One region of the Bacillus sp. FG16 genome, then DNA from elsewhere that is predicted to be linked to it. Evidence: riboswitches for the same ligand, from Rfam matches in the RefSeq annotation. Region 1 holds a riboswitch; the other holds the start of a gene.

Region 1 (8,023 bases):
GATTTCTTTTATACTAAGGAGGATGAGGTACATGGAACTAACACTTATTTGTGTTGGAGAAGAAAGTAAGGTAAATAGTTTAAGAGATCTAGTTGCATTTCAGCATGAGTTAATTATTTTTACAGCAAATGAAGAGGTAGCGGCTGAAGTTAGGAATTGTGGGTTTGATTGGACTTATAGTTGTAGTAAGGAGCAGGATTTTACTAGTATTTGTGAGTGCATTAAGAAGGTGATTTTACTAGGGGATGAGCTTCCAATCGTTAGTTTCTTCACAGAACACATTCGTTTTTCTTTTCAAGCACCTATTACTGTTGTTACAAGGAATAAACGATATCCAGCGAGGCTCTATGAAACAATTGGAGCTAAGTTTGTCGTGTTTACAAATTGTGATAATATTTCTTTTTTATTTTTTGAATAGGGCGGGGGAAGAAATGATGAAGGTACTATTACTTGGAGATATAGCAAATCGTTGGGCAGTATCGGTAGAGCGAGTTCAAGAATTGGTTCAGATTGATCCCCTTTTTCCCGGGCCATATATTATATTACCATCAAAAGATGCTTTGTATTTAGAGATGGATATTACCGAGTATGAGCAGCTACATGCAGAATTGACACAAGTTTATATTCGTGGGAGAAATTTACGTGCATTTTTACGAGGAGAATAAAGGTTGAATAAAAAAGAGCGAATGCTGAGTGCAACAAGCTATGCACTTCATGTCATTCGCTCTTTTTATTTCATATTTAAAAGGTCATTTTTAAGAAAAGAGAAGAGAAATAAAGAAAATAGATGAAATAATAGTAATAATCTTCAATGTAAGCGTTTAAACGAATGTAAATATTATTATTTTCAGAAATTTAGCCCTTTACAAGTGAAATATAGAGGAGTATATTTACTCTCATAAATCATTCATAAAATTTCCAAAAAAACCTAAAATCGCTGAGTTCCAGAAATGGAGCGGGGGAACCAATTTTGTGCATCGTCACTTGGGGTGAATCTTTCAGTTTTGAAAGTAGGGCTACTCTTTAGGCCCGAATCCGACAGCTAACCTCGTAAGCGTTTAGAGAGGAGGTTTACTTTTTGTTGTTCATTTTTTGAACACTGAGTAGAGCTCAGTGTTCTTTTTTAATATTTTAATGGTAAATTTTTACAAAAGAAGAGAGGGATAGTTATGTTAGATGTTGTAATGGTCGGGATTTTTATTTTATTAGTTGCATCGATGGCAAGTCTTGCAAGTTGGTCAGATAAAGTTGTGAAAGAAGGAAAGCAATCATGATGATTGTCTTATCGGTTATTGTCGCAGCAATTACAGTGTATTTAGTGTATGCATTATTAAATCCAGAGAAGTTTTAATTAGGGGGAATCATTCATTATGATTTGGGTTGCAGTCATTATTACAATGCTCTTGTTTATTTTAGTAGCAAAGCCAACGGGGATTTATTTAGAAAAAGCTTTTCAAGGTAGCAAAACGTTAGATAAAGTATTCGGGCCTTTTGAAAAACTTATTTTTAAAATTACGGGTGTAAAAGCATACAATCAAACGTGGAAACAGTACGCATTATCATTAGTTTTATTAAATGGATTTATGATCGTTGTCGTATACTTCATTTTCAGATTACAAGGTGTGCTGCCACTAAATCCAGCGCATATTGAAGGGATGGAGCCTACGCTCGCTTTTAATACAGCAATTAGTTTTATGGCTGATACAAACTTACAGCATTATAGCGGTGAAAATGGTTTATCTTATTTATCACAATTAATCGGAATTACATTTTTAATGTTTGCGGCACCAGCAACGACATTAGCGCTCGTTATGGCTTTTATAAGAGGACTTGCTGGAAAAGAACTTGGTAACTTTTTCGTTGATTTTACGAGAGCGTTAACGAGAGTGTTTCTTCCTATCGCATTTATTGCGGCACTAGTTTTTGTCGCACTTGGTGTACCACAAACGTTAGATGGGGCGGTTACAGCACAAACGATTGAAGGTGCAAAGCAAAGTATTTTACGTGGACCTGTTGCATCATTCGTTTCCATTAAGGAACTTGGAAATAACGGCGGTGGATTTTTCGGAGCAAACTCTACGCATCCTTTCGAAAATCCAGGACAAATGAGTAATATTTTGCAAATGATGCTTATGATGTTATTACCAACAGCACTTCCATTTACGTACGGACGAATGGTCGGAAATAAAAAACAAGGCCGCATCCTTTTCGTGTCACTTTTTATGGTGTTTTTACTAGGATTTATAACGATTACGACATCTGAACTAAACGGGAATCCGGCATTGAATGGAATGGGTATCGAACATGTACAAGGAAGTACAGAAGGGAAAGAAGTACGATTTGGAACAGTATTTTCTTCACTATACGCAACAGTAACGACAGCTGCTGAAACTGGTGCTGTTAATACAATGCATGATACGTTAACACCAATTGGCGGTCTAGTTCCACTTGTAAATATGATGTTAAATACAGTGTATGGCGGCGTTGGAGCAGGCTTTGTAAATATTATTATGTATGCAATTATCGCGGTGTTTATATCTGGGTTAATGGTTGGACGGACACCAGAGTTTTTAGGTAAAAAGATTGAAGGTAAGGAAATGAAATTAATCGCGGTCACGATTTTATTTCATCCATTGCTCATTTTAGGATTTTCGGCATTAGCTCTTTCAACAAATTTAGGGACGGATGCTATTTCTCATTCTGGTTTCCACGGTTTAACGCAAGTTGTATATGAGTATACATCGTCAGCTGCGAATAACGGATCTGGATTTGAAGGATTAGGAGATAATACACCGTTTTGGAATATTACGACTGGTTTAGTTATGTTTTTAGGACGCTACTTTAGTTTAATTACGATGCTAGCTGTGGCAGCTTCGCTGAAAGAAAAAACGGTAGTGCCAGAAACAGTCGGAACGTTCCGCACAGATAATAGTTTATTTGGTGGTATCTTCATCGGAACAATTGTAATTGTCGGTGCATTAACATTCTTCCCGATGTTAGTACTTGGACCAATTGCAGAATTTCTTACATTGAAGTAATGGAGGGTAAATGATGAGACCGGTAGTAGTAAAAGAAAAACAATTAAATAAGTCACAAATACATGCTGTAGAAGATGAAGTTAGACAAGCGAAAACGATGGATCGTGATATCGTAACACATGCGATGAAACAATCCGTTGCGAAATTGAATCCGAAAGTCATGATAAAGAATCCGATTATGTTCGTTGTGGAAATTGGGTTTATCATTACGTTCATTTTATCTTTTCTTCCAAGCAGTTCTAGTAGTATACCAGGATGGTTTAATATAACAGTTTCTCTCATTCTATTATTTACAGTTTTATTTGCGAATTTTGCAGAAGCATTAGCAGAGGGTCGTGGTAAAGCGCAAGCCGATTCTTTAAAGCAGTCGAAGAAAGATGTGTTTGCAAATGTTGTAAAAGAAAATGGAGACATTGTCCAAGTTTCAGCAACTGATCTTAGAAAAGGTGACGTTGTTATCGTAAAACAAGGAGAAATGATTCCGAATGATGGCGAAGTAATCAAAGGATTAGCATCTGTAGATGAATCTGCAATTACAGGGGAATCAGCTCCTGTTATAAAAGAAGCAGGCGGTGATTTTTGTTCCGTAACAGGTGGAACGATGGTCGTAAGTGATGAAATTACAATTGTCATTACGAGTAATCCTGGTGAATCATTTATCGACAAAATGATTTCTTTAGTAGAAGGAGCTGCTCGTCAAAAAACGCCAAATGAAATTGCTTTAAATACAGTATTAACGAGCTTAACTCTTATTTTCTTGATCGTCGTTGTGACGTTGCCGATTTTTACAAATTATTTAGGTTTTCAAATTGATACAGCTGTACTCGTAGCATTGTTAGTATGTTTAATTCCAACGACAATTGGTGGTTTGCTATCAGCGATTGGTATTGCTGGGATGGACCGGGTGACAAAATTTAACGTGCTAGCGATGTCAGGGAAAGCAGTAGAAGCTGCGGGCGATATTAATACAATTATTTTAGATAAAACAGGTACAATTACTTTTGGGAACCGGATGGCTCATACATTATTGCCTGTAGGAAATGAAACGATTGAGCAAGTTGGAAAGTGGGCCGCTATTAGTTCTGTTTTAGATGAAACGCCAGAAGGTCGATCTGTTATCGAGTATGTGCAGGGAAAATCTATATCATATAATAGAGAACTTGCAGAACAAGGGGAGTTTGTTCCGTTTAAAGCAGAAACGAGAATGAGTGGTGTTGATTTACAAGACGGAACGAAAGTGAGAAAAGGTGCTGTCGGTGCCGTTATTGAATGGGTTGGGTCACAAGGTGGAACAATTCCGAAAGATGTAAATCAAAAAGCAGACTTAATTTCAAAAGAGGGCGGAACACCACTTGTAGTTGCAGTAGATAATCGTATTTACGGTTTAATTTATTTAAAGGATACAGTAAAACCGGGTATGCGTGAGCGTTTTGAACAGTTGCGCCAAATGGGGATTAAAACGGTCATGTGTACAGGTGATAATCCGTTAACAGCAGCAACGATTGCAAAAGAAGCAGGGGTAGATGAATTCGTTGCCGAGTGTAAACCAGAAGATAAGATTGCTGTTATTAAAGCAGAGCAAGATAAAGGGAAACTTGTAGCGATGACAGGTGATGGCACAAATGATGCTCCGGCATTAGCACAGGCTGACGTTGGATTAGCGATGAATAGTGGTACGACAGCTGCGAAAGAAGCAGCAAATATGATTGATTTAGACTCGAATCCAACGAAAATTATTGAGGTTGTAGGAATTGGGAAGCAATTGTTAATGACACGTGGTGCGTTGACGACATTTAGTATTGCGAATGATATAGCGAAATATTTTGCAATTATTCCAGCAATGTTTACACTTGCGATTCCGCAAATGGAAGCACTAAACATAATGAAGTTAACATCACCACTGTCAGCGATTTTATCAGCATTAATATTTAACGCTGTTATTATTCCACTACTCATTCCGTTAGCGATGAAAGGTATCGCATATAAACCGATGAGTTCTAATGCATTGCTTAGCCGAAACTTACTTATTTATGGACTTGGCGGAGTGATTGTTCCATTCATTGGAATTAAGGTAATTGATATAATTGTCGGCTTGTTCATATAAGGAAGAGGGGAAAAAGATGGAAAAGAAACAAAGTATACTATCACCAATTATCCGTATTACTTTTACATTTCTAGTGTTGTGTGGACTTGTATACCCACTTATTGTTACTGGTATTGCACAAGCCGTGATGAAGGATAATGCGGATGGAAGTCTAATATATAATGATAAAAATGAAGTGATTGGTTCTAAATTAATCGGGCAAAACTTCACGGATCCACGTTATTTTCAAGGGCGTGTTTCTAGTATTGAATATAAGGCTGAAGCATCTGGTTCAAATAACTATGCACCATCTAATCCAGATTTAGCAAAACGAGTAGAGAAAAGTATTGTGGACTGGAAGGAAAAAAATCCAGCTGTTCCAGTTACAGAAGTACCGATAGATTTAGTGACAAATTCAGGTTCAGGGCTTGATCCTGATATTAGTCCAAAGGCGGCCTCTGTGCAGGTGGATCGTATCTCGAAATTAACGAATATTCCGAAAGAAAAACTTGATCAATTGATTAAAGATCAAACAGAAGGTGCTGCACTTGGTTTATTTGGAGAAGATCGAGTGAACGTCTTAAAGCTAAATTTAGCATTACAGAAATTAATGAAATAGTAATAGTGCTACCTCAATCTAACGGATTGAGGTAGCGTTGTTTCGAATGAAAGGTAGTGTTTATTTTGTATGCAGATGATTATGAACCGAAGTTTCAAAGGCGAACGCCAGAGGAATATTTAGAATATATTCGGCAACAAAATCGGGGAAAGTTAAAGCTATATGTAGGAGCAGCTCCAGGCGTAGGAAAAAGTTATAAAATGCTCTTTGATGCAAGAGAAATGAAAAAAGATGGAATTGATATTGTAATTGGTTTAATTGAAACGCACGGGAGAAAAGAAACAGAAGAAGCAATTGCTGATTTAGAGAAAGTTCCTTTGAAAGAAATACAGTATAAAGGAAAGGTATTTTATGAACTCGATGTGGAAGGAATTATAAAACGTGCGCCGCAAGTTGTTGTAGTGGATGAACTTGCGCATAGTAATGTTCCTGGTTCTAAACATAAGAAACGTTATATGGATGTGCAGGAATTGTTAGAGGCTGGTATATCGGTATTATCAGCTTTTAATATTCAACATTTGGAAAGTGTTCATGATATTGTAGCTCAAATTACGAATGTAAAAGTAAGAGAACGAATTCCAGATTTTATTTTACAAAAAGCAAATGAAATTCAGCTCGTTGATGCAACGCCCGAGGTATTAAGGAAGAGACTAATAGACGGAAAGATATATAAAGAAGAAAAAATTCAGCAAAGTTTACAAAATTTCTTTACGCTTAATAATTTAGGAGCACTTAGGGAATTATCACTTCGTGAAGTGGCAGATGATATGGACGAGAAAATTAGCCAAACAGTAATAGAACCGATTGGCGTAAAAGAAAAAATTCTTGTTTGTGTACAATACAGTTCAACAGCGGAGAAATTAATACGACGGGGATGGCGCATGGCTGATCGGTTAAATGCTGAATTGTACGTATTAAACGTTGAGAGGGAAAATATAGATTCTCTTTCAGCAGGTAAAAAACAAACAATTGAAGAGTGGAAATCGTTAACGAATCAATTTGATGCGAGTTTTGTATTAGAAGAGGCGAAAGGAAGAAAGCCAGCAGATGTTATTATTGAAGCCGCAAAAAGATTACAGGTAACGCAAATTTTACTTGGACAATCGGCTAGAACAAGGTGGGAAGAAATACGAAAAGGCTCTATTGTAAATGAAATTATGAGACAAACAAAGTATATTGATATTCATATTGTTGCGGATCAAAGAGGGTAAAATAGAGCCGACCTTTTTGGGGGCTCTATTTTACTTTTTGTACAGCATGAAAACTTAGCATTTTCATTGCATATAAGATTACAAGTAAAAACATAATTGCACCTAGGAAGAAAATCCAAAAGTAATTTTGGTTAAATAAAAGAAATCCACCTAGAAGTGGCCCTGTGCTCATACCGAGATAGCGGATGAAGTTGTACATACCGATAGCTGTTGCACGTTCTTGCACGAATTCTTCTGTTAATAAAGTAGTGTGAGTTGGCATAGAAAGTCCCATACTAAAACCGTACAAAGATGTAACGATAATGATGAATGGGATATTGATGCTATATGTGAAAGAGAATAAAACGACACATATAATATTGAAGAAACTCGTAATAAATAAAGCTTGCTTTGTTGTGAGGCGTTTTGGAAAAAACTTGTAGCAAAAACTTCCTAGCATGATAGAAAGAGACATTGGTACAAACATAAGACCAATTTCACTTGCAGCTAGATGAAATGAATTTGTTAAAATGTTCGGTAAAAAAACGAGAAAGCAAAAGTAAATACAAAATTGAATGAAGCCAATAAGAGTAATAGAAAACCCAGTTTTATTTTTTAAGATAAGCCAGTAATTCTTTTGTGCTTTAGACTGCTTAATTACATTTGGCTTTGTTTCTGGAAGTAGTGAAATGTTTATAATTAATAAGATAATGCCAAGTGTAGATAAAAAGAGGAATACAGATAAGTGACCATTTATACTGCCAAGATAACCACCTATGAGTGGAGCCATTGCAGGTGCGAGGGCAAGTAACATTTGGTATAGGCTCATCGCTTCTCCGCGTTCTTTTCCTTCAAATAAATCGCCGATAATCGTTGCTGAAACTACAGGTATAGCCGCTATTCCTATAGCTTGAACAGCTCTAAAAAAGAGAAATAAATAAATGTTTGCCGAAAAAGCACATCCGATTGAACCAATTGTACTAATGACTAAACTAGGGATAAGGACAGATTTTCTCCCTTTTGTATCAATTAAAGGTCCATATACGAGCTGCATAATTGCAAGAACGAATGTGAAAAGTGAAACTGTTACATT
Region 2 (9,674 bases), on a different contig from region 1:
TAGTTCAATGAATTTTCTACTACATGCGTCATACCTGCTACAGGAACGACAATTACATTCCCCTCAATTGGAATAAGAGGTTCACAAGTTTTTAAACTTAATTGATCACCCACTGCATCATAATGCTTCTTAATTCGATGAAACAAGAAGATAATAGCAGGTAAGAAAATAAGAATCGACCAAACTTGTGCAAATTTAGTTAAAAAGAACATGCTCATTACGATAAAACTAATAACTGCACCAATTAAATTAACCGTTAATTTTAAAGCCCATCCTTCAGGTTTTTCACGAAGCCACTTTAATACCATCCCTGTTTGAGAAAGTGTAAATGGAATAAATACACCTACTGCATATAACGGAATTAAATGTTCTGTTTGTCCTTGGAAAGCTACAATTAAAATAATCGAAGCAACTCCAAGTATTATAATACCGTTTGAGTAACCTAGACGGTCTCCTCTAATCGTAAACATTCTCGGTATGAATTTATCTTTTGCGAGGTTAACCGCTAATAAAGGAAATGCAGAATAGCCTGTATTAGCTGCGAGAATTAATATTAAAGCTGTTGTACCTTGTATGACATAGTACATGAAATTACGTCCAAATGTTTGTTCAGCAATTTGAGAAACAACTGTTACTTCTTTACTCGGCGTCACTCCGTAATAATAAGCTAAAAATACAATTCCTGAAAATAACACAGCAAGTAATGCACCCATTGCAAGCAATGTTTTTGCAGCATTGTTTGGCGCAGGATCTTTAAAGTTCGGAATTGCATTTGAAATTGCTTCAACACCTGTTAAAGCAGAACTACCTGATGCAAATGCTCTTAACAGTAAAAACAAACTAATGCCCGCAACCGGCGTTCCGATCGGCGTGTGTAAAGCCTGCGAAACGTGACCAGTCAAAATATTATATATGCCTACACCAATTAATATAAATAGTGCTAAAACAAATAAATAAACAGGATATGCTAAAACGGAAGCTGATTCCGTTACTCCTCTTAAATTTAAGATCGTAATAAATATAACAAATATAATCGCAATGATTACATTATGTGCATGTAAACTAGGAAAAGCAGATGTTAGCGCATCTGTACCTGCAGATACACTTACCGCAACAGTTAAAATATAGTCGACTAATAAAGATCCTCCAGCAATTAAGCCTGGATTCATCCCTAAATTTTCTTTTGATACAACATACGCTCCCCCGCCATGCGGATAAGCAAAAATAATTTGACGATAAGATAAAATAAGGGCTGTCAATAATACTAATACCCCAACAGCGATCGGAATGGAATACCAATAAGCGATCGCTCCCACACCTGCTAAAGCAATTAAAATTTGCTCTGGACCGTAAGCAACTGATGACAATGCATCAGAAGATAAAATAGCTAAAGCTTTCGTTTTATTAAGCTTTTGTTCTCCAAGCTCTGTTGATTTTAACGGTCTTCCAATTAAAAATCTTTTAATAGATGAAACCAATGCTGTCCACTCTCCAATAATTTTGTACGAACTTTTCTGCTTTTTACAGCAAGTAAACAATTTCTTCAGAAAACAAAAAATGTCTACAAGCCATAGCGAAATAGACTTGTAGACATTATTTTTTTTGTCGCACAAGCTCCACCTTCCTTCTCAATATAACGCTTACGAGGTTAGCTGTCGGATTCGGGCCTATGAGTAGCCCTACCTTTTTCAAGGATTCACCCCATCGGATTATGTACTAATCCGTAAAAACGGGTCCCCCGTACCATGCGGTTTCAGCGATTTAGAAAATTAAAACTGTGGATTATAATACTCCTTTATTTTCAAAAAGTAAACAAAAATTTTTAATAAGAAAAAAATTAAAATGATTGCGCATAATCCGCTGAGAAATATACATAATGAATATTAAAAATCCGCAAAGGAGACCCATATGTCTAAAGAAAAGAAGCCTATTTTTTCCGATTCATATTTAGATGCAGTAGCAAATGAAATTAATCAGTTATATGGTAAACGTGAACAGGAAATAAATTTGACAGATAGAACGAAAAGAAATAAATAATTTGTCATACAAAAAAATAAAAAAGATAGCAATACACTTATATATTGCTATCTTTTTTATTTTTTCATACATCTAATTCTATTACAGATTTGTTAAAGGTCATCTCTTCATACACCTTTAAATTTTGATATATAGTTCCTAATAATGGTGCCGCTATAGAAAATTTCTCTGCTACATCCAGTAAATATCCTTGCAAGTGCTTCCCTTCAATAAACGAACCCTTTTCCATATCACGCTGCATCGATGACTTCATATCATACGAAATTTTATCAATCGTTTTCATATGTTCCTGGGCAATATTAGCCTTTACTGGAGCTCCTAATACTCTCATGATTTGTACAGATTCCTCAAACACATTACGGATAAAATCACGGCCGCCTTCACTTTCACGGATTGGTCCAATTGGTGCACGCATTAACGTTGTCACACCTGACATTACAGTAATAAATAAATATTTATGCCACATATCTTGCGTAATATTTTCACTTAAAACAAAACTAGATTTCGTACCTGAAAATGCTTTAGAAATATGCTTTACTCTCTCTGAATTTTGAGACTTAATTTCTCCAAACACAAGTCTGTTGGCAGCGCTAGTTTGTACAATTTCTCCTTGATTGTTTAACGTCGTCTCGATAAAGCATAAACCGCCAATTACTTTTTCTTCGCCGAATTCTTTTTGTAATAGCGATAAATGAGCGATACCATTTAACAATGGAATGATTACAGTATTTTCGCCAACAAACGGCTTCAAATCTTGAATTGCCTCGTTTAAGTGATACGCTTTTGTTGAAAATAAAATGACATCAAATGGAGAAGTTCGCTCTTCTTTCGTTATTAATTTCGGTCGGAAGGAAAAATCCCCGTTAACACTTCGGATTACAAGTCCTCTTTCCTCTAATTGTTTTTTCCGTTTACTACGAACAAGAAACGTGACATCTTCTCCCTTCTCGACTAATCTGCCACCAAAAAATCCTCCGACTCCACCAGCGCCTAATACTAAAATCCGCATACAGCATCCCCCTTTTTAAAATACAATTTTATAACTTTTAGTATACATAACATTATACATGTTCCCTGCTAAATAAGCTGAATTTTCACTCTTAAACAAGTATAAAACAGTGGTTATTTTCAAATAAATTTGGGCATGTTGTTTCTATAGCATATATGGAAAGGAAACAATGTAGATGGAGGCAATACAAGCAATTGAGGAAAAAGGTGTAGCAACAGCTATATTTCAATTTATATTCCCGTTTTCGTTTAAAGCTGGATATGAACAAGATATGTTCCCTTTCTTACAAAAAAACGATTTTCGTCCTTTTCGGCTCGATCATCTCGATGATGAAAATACATATTATGGGGAGTTTAAAGTTTCACATCAAAATATGGAAGCATACTATCTTTCATTTACAAATAAAATTCTCTTTCCTCACTCAGAGCATCAAAAGGGCTTGCAACGTTATTCAAAGGATCTTAACTTAACTGGACATTTAACAACAAACCTTATTTCAATTCCATTCAAGATACACTCTATTGATGTAACACTTTGTCCTTATGAACTTGGCTTCTTAACAATTCGAACAAAAGTAAACACTGCTCCAAATATGACTTTATCTGAAGCAATCGAATTCGCTGCTCGCTTCCGTGTACTTGAAACTAAAACTGATACAAATGAGTCTATTTGTATTGAATGTAACGGAAAAAAGTATTCCCAAGTTGAAAAATTCATTTTTGGTTATTTATTTCATGGCGTAACTGATTTCTTTGAAAAGAAGAGATTAAGAAGTTCATACTTTCAAACCTTCCCTTTCTTTGAAGACCAAAGAATGTACGTTCAAACTTTATTGTCACTAAAAGAAGGTATGGAACTTAATGAAGTGGATGTTTATCGTACTTCCAGTCTTTCCGGATTAACAAGTGATGGTAAACCATATGTAAGCGCAAATAACCTTCCTTACATTCATGAATATTTAAAAAAACATGCTTATCAGAGATGGGCTCCAAATCGTTATTTCATAATGGAAGAACATATTTTTACATGTGTAACAAATGAAGGAGAACGCGAAATCTCTAAACTTGCTAGTCAAATGTACGGGGAATTTTATTACGCTTTATTATTAAACCTATTCCATAAAATTGTTTTATTAAAAATGGCAAACGCCTATGCTGAGCTAAACATTGAACAAGATACTAATGAAATAGAGAAATTAATTTATTCGATCAATTCGTTCACTGCTAATTATTTTTCTTTAGAATTAGTATCCCAATCACAAAGTGAAGATATTTTCTTCCGCTTAAGAAAACTTTTTAATATTGAGGTTCTATACTCGAACGCGAAACAAAATCTTGATAGTTTGTTTAAATATCAAGAAAATGTCGCCTCTAAAAAAGATAGCCTTTTATTATTAATTTTAACGCTCTACTCTGTAGTGGGCCAAATGTTAGGGTTTACTATGATTGACCTTTTAAGAAACACCGATTCAAACAAAATATCGTCCCCTCTTGAATTTTTCGCTCTATTAATTGCGATTAGCGGCATTGTCATTTCACTTATTTTAGGAGCCCAAAGTTTATATCAATGGGGTCTACAGCATAAACAAAGAAAAGCTTGGGTAAAACAAACGGTACTTTCTGCCGTTAAAGAGAAAGAGGATAAAAACTAAAGAAGGTTATTTTCAAATTCTTGGTGTGCTGCAGTAAGTGAAATTTTTATCAGCGATTTTCCGATTATATCAGCGCAACTCGAAATATATCAGCGATTTTTTAAATATATCGACTTATCGACAAAAAACGACAAATGACAGGACTGTATAATAAAAAAAGGGTGCTCCAAAATAAAACTTGGAGTACCCTTTTTATTATACGAATTCAGCTTACTTCCCTGCTTCGATTTTCTCTAATGCAGCAGCTACTTGCTCTTCCGTTAATTCATGTTGTATTACGTAGCGGTTACGTGGACTTACACGACATTCATGAGAACATGCACGTAAATATTTCGCTTCGTTTTCTTCAGAACATAAAATTTTCTTATTACATTCTGGATTTGAACAGTTTACATAGCGCTCACATGGTTCACCTGTAAAGTGATCTTTACCAACGATAACATGTTCTTTTTGGTTTACTGGAACAGCGATACGCTCATCAAACACGTAACATTGTCCATCCCAAAGCTCACCTTGTACTTCTGGATCTTTTCCGTACGTTACAATTCCGCCGTGAAGCTGACTTACATCTTCAAAACCTTCACGAACTAACCAACCAGAGAATTTCTCACAACGAATTCCACCTGTACAGTAAGTTAAAATCTTTTTACCTTCAAGTGTTTCTTTGTTTTCTCTAATCCAATCTGGTAATTCACGGAATGATTCGATATCAGGTTTAATCGCACCTTTGAAGTGTCCTAAATCAAACTCATAATCATTTCGTGCATCAATGATAACTGTATCTTCTTGTTTCATTGCCTCATAAAAATCTTTTGGCTCTAAATACTTCCCAGTTATTTCATGTGGGTTAATGTCATCTTCTAGACGAAGTGTAACTAATTCTGGACGAGGACGTACGTGCATTTTCTTGAATGCATGCCCTTCTTCTTCATCTATTTTAAATACGATACCATCAAAACGTGGATCATTATTCATTGCTTCCATGTATTTCTCTGTTTGCTCTACAGTTCCAGAACAAGTTCCGTTAATACCTTCTTTTGCTACAAGAATTCTTCCTTTTAATTCAAGTGAATTACAAAATTCTAAATGCTCTGCAGCAAATTCTTCTGGGTTTTCAATTGTTGTGTACATGTAATATAGTAATACTCTGTATGGTTTTGTAGTTGCCAATGTATTTCTACCACCTATCTAATTTTTAAAATCATGTATAAGTTAACGTTCATATCAAAACATATATAATAAGAAAATGAATCCCATTTTCTTTTCTTTATACTATTTTCTATCAGTTAACAAAAATAAAAAACAAGATTACACATCATAACACTATGGTTATGTTGTAATCCCAATATATTATATATCATACAATTGCAATTCCATCAATTAATATGCTGTATTATCGGCTTTATGTTCACATAAATTTCAAAAACAGCCCTTTAATTCACTATGTTTCCCCATGTCATCACACCATAAACTCCCAATTCATTTTACATTATCACACCATCCATTGCATAAAGGCATATAATTTGCATTAAGGAAACTTTCGTGTTCAAATGAAATTATCACATAACATATTTAAATGTATTGAAATAATGAGTAAGAATAAATACAATAATTTCATCAAGTTAACATTTTAAAGGGGAAAACTACTATGAATAAAGATATAACAAAAGATGAACATCTCCCTTCTGAAAGTACAACTGTACAATCAGCCCACTTAGCTTTAAGTGGAGAAACAAAAGGTTGGAAAAGACTGTTACCATTTTTAGGACCCGCTTTTATCGCGTCCGTTGCTTATATTGATCCTGGCAACTTTGCTACAAATATCGCAGCTGGTTCACAATATGGATATTTACTATTATGGGTTATACTCGCTTCTAACTTAATGGCTGTATTAATCCAAACTTTATCAGCTAAATTAGGAATTGCTACAGGAAACAATTTACCCGAAATAGCTCGTGAAAACTTTCCAAAGCCTGTGTCTATCGGCTTATGGATACAAGGTGAACTAGTTATTATGGCTACAGATTTAGCGGAATTTATTGGAGCTGCATTGGGGCTTTACTTACTATTTGGAATCCCGATGCTACCTGCCGCTTTAATTACAGCAGCCGGATCATTTATTATCCTTGAATTTCAACGTAGAGGATTTCGTCCACTAGAAGCTATTATTACAGGAATGATTTTCATTGTAGTAATCGCTTTTGGGATTCAAGTTTTTTATGCAAAACCAGAATTAAGTCCCCTTCTTTCAGGACTATTTATTCCAAAATTCCAAGGTGTAGACAGTATATTACTTGCAGCAGGGATTTTAGGTGCAACAGTTATGCCGCATGCAATATACTTGCATTCTGCATTAACACAACGCCGCGTGGTTGGAACAACTGATGAACAAAAGAAAAAGATTTTCCGTTTCGAATTTATTGATATCATTATCGCAATGGTTATCGCTGGAGCAATTAATGCGAGTATGTTAATTGTTGCTGCTGCACTATTCTTTAAAAATGGTATGCACGTTGAAGATTTAGATGTGGCATACACTCAGTTTAGTAACTTAGTCGGTCCTGTATCAGCTGCGTTATTTGGAATTGGGCTCTTATCAGCAGGACTATCTAGCTCTTCTGTCGGTACAATGTCAGGTGATATTATTATGCAAGGTTTCATTCGAATGCATATTCCGTTATACTTACGCCGATTTATTACAATGATTCCACCACTAGTAATTATCGCTTTAGGTGTAAATCCAACTTACGCTCTAGTCATGAGCCAAGTCGTCTTATCATTCGGTATTGCTTTTGCATTAGTACCACTTATTATGTTTACAAGCAATAAAAAAATTATGGGTGCGCTCGTTAATCACCGCATAACAACCTTTATCGCTTGGATCATTGCTGCACTTGTTATCATTTTAAATATTTTCTTATTGTATCAAACATTTGTAGGGTAATGAAAAAAGGGTATTCCAATTTTAATTTGGAATACCCTTTTTGGATGAAATGATTTTCTTCTAGTTACCACTTAAGTATGTCCCTCTTTCCGGCATCATGACACCATTTTCAGTTCGAAAGTAAAGTGGCAATCCTTCCGCAAAAAACATACTTACCTTGGACGGATCTTGCCTTTGATGATGAATATGTAAATGCGGCTCACTTGAACTTCCTGAGTTACCGACTTGAGCAAGAAACTCTCCTTCATTTACACGTTGTCCTTCTCTCACATTAATTGATCCTTTCTTTAAATGGGCAAGAATTAAAAATGTGCCTGTTTCATCTAGTCGTAAATAAATATGATTCCCAGCCATTGACTGAAAATTATCCGATCCCGGAACTAAATCTTGTTCATTATTATTAATTGATACAACCGTCCCAGAAGCTGGTGCCATTACTTTCGCTCCATATATTCCGTAATCCTCTAACTTACTACTTTTCACTTCAGCAGGTGGAATGAGAATATCATATGCCCACCTTTCATTTGGTTTTATAACGTGATAGTTCGTTTCTAACCGATCACCACCCCAACCTATTAATGCTCGTTCATTCAAAGGAAAACGAACTACTGCTTTAGGACTCATAGATTGTATATCTGCTGGGTAAGCAATTCTACCTATATTAGCAAACCAACCGACAGGCCAAGCTCCAATGATAGAAAACAGAATGATTAAAAATAGCGTTCTATCTATCCGCTTTCTAAAAATGCCTTTCAAAAAAAATATTATTACTGATCCTATCAAGAGGAAAAATGAAATAAAACTAAAAGCCTGTATACTCCACCAAACAAAAACTGATGTAACATCATTAGCTACATAAACTAAGATCCAACTTATAATTAAAAAAGAAACTATAATTACTAATAAAAATTTCTTCCACATGTCGCATCCCTACTCTCATATCCTTTTCCTCAATGATACAAAGTAAAAATTACAGCATATGAAAGAAATACTTACGACTTTCTTACTTTTTTATACTGCGGTAATTTCACAGTAAAAACTGTTTCTTTATCGTTACTACGTACAGTGATATCCCCTTGATGGAGCTCGGCTATACTTTTTGAAATTGCAAGTCCTATTCCTTTCCCGCCCGTATGAGAACTACGTGATTTTTCACTACGATAAAACTTCTCAAAAATGTAAGGAAGGTCCTCTTTCGGAATGCATTGTCCAAAATTTTTAATTTCTACTTCAACATTCATTGTTTTATTGAAAATTTCAATTGCAATTTCCTTTCCATCTCTCCCGTACATAATACTATTGCCTATTATATTTTCAAATAGTCTCACTATAAGTGTCACATCAACTTCTACATGTAGCACTTCATCATTTTTAATATAAAAGTTCATATTGGCATCATCTAATTGTGGTACAAAGTCAATCATGATTTGTTCAATTAATGCTTTCATATCTACTTCATCTTTATGTAATTCAATCTCTCTATAATTTATTTGACAGTATTCTAATAAATCATCTACTTGATGTTTTAATTCATAACTTTTTCGCTTTAATATACTTACATACTGTTCACATTCTTCTCCATTCGAATGGAATTTATTTCCTAACAGGTCCGCATAACCGATTAAAGATGTTACTGGCGTTCGTAAGTCATGAGAAATATTACTAATCATTTCATTTTTCATTTCCTGTGATTTTTTTTCATTCTCAATAGACTCTTTTAAGCTTTTCGCCATTCTATTAACATTTGCCGCTAGTTCACCAATCTCATCGCTTTTCGAAATAGGTATATGTATTTCAAAATTACCGTCACTTATTTCCTTCACGTTCTTGTTAATTTGAGACAACCTTTTCATCAGCGTTTTTGTCATTAACGCAAAGTATGTTGTAGTAAAAATCAAAAAAACTATAAAATATAAAAATGAATATTTTTCCTCTAAAACATTAACCTGACTATATATATTTCCAGCCAAAATTTGAAACACTATTATACTTACAGTCGCTAACAAGATGCTACATATGAAAGCAATAAAAAA

Evidence for each region. A riboswitch is a leader RNA that binds a small molecule or an ion and turns the genes downstream of it on or off. The one in region 1 is predicted to bind cyclic di-AMP.
Region 2: another riboswitch for cyclic di-AMP. It lies ahead of ACODS7_RS20425 (APC family permease); the one in region 1 lies ahead of ACODS7_RS22975 (SipW-dependent-type signal peptide-containing protein).

Annotation. Positions count from the first base shown of each region.
Region 1 is NZ_JBMDKC010000076.1:12,464-20,486, forward strand. Features, by position in the region: gene ACODS7_RS22960 (hypothetical protein) at 32-418, shown strand; gene ACODS7_RS22965 (hypothetical protein) at 432-665, shown strand; gene ACODS7_RS22970 (hypothetical protein) at 669-791, shown strand; cyclic di-AMP (ydaO/yuaA leader) riboswitch at 926-1,071, shown strand; gene ACODS7_RS22975 (SipW-dependent-type signal peptide-containing protein) at 1,170-1,274, shown strand; gene kdpF (K(+)-transporting ATPase subunit F) at 1,274-1,351, shown strand; gene kdpA (potassium-transporting ATPase subunit KdpA) at 1,371-3,038, shown strand; gene kdpB (potassium-transporting ATPase subunit KdpB) at 3,052-5,142, shown strand; gene kdpC (K(+)-transporting ATPase subunit C) at 5,159-5,740, shown strand; gene kdpDN (KdpD-like non-kinase potassium sensor) at 5,797-6,951, shown strand; gene ACODS7_RS23005 (MFS transporter) at 6,977-8,023, opposite strand, start outside.
Region 2 is NZ_JBMDKC010000060.1:25,550-35,223, forward strand. Features, by position in the region: gene ACODS7_RS20425 (APC family permease) at 1-1,478, opposite strand, end outside; cyclic di-AMP (ydaO/yuaA leader) riboswitch at 1,623-1,769, opposite strand; gene ACODS7_RS20430 (hypothetical protein) at 1,909-2,037, shown strand; gene panE (2-dehydropantoate 2-reductase) at 2,102-3,046, opposite strand; gene ACODS7_RS20440 (hypothetical protein) at 3,222-4,697, shown strand; gene trhO (oxygen-dependent tRNA uridine(34) hydroxylase TrhO) at 4,908-5,867, opposite strand; gene ACODS7_RS20450 (Nramp family divalent metal transporter) at 6,346-7,641, shown strand; gene ACODS7_RS20455 (M23 family metallopeptidase) at 7,702-8,562, opposite strand; gene ACODS7_RS20460 (sensor histidine kinase) at 8,634-9,674, opposite strand, start outside.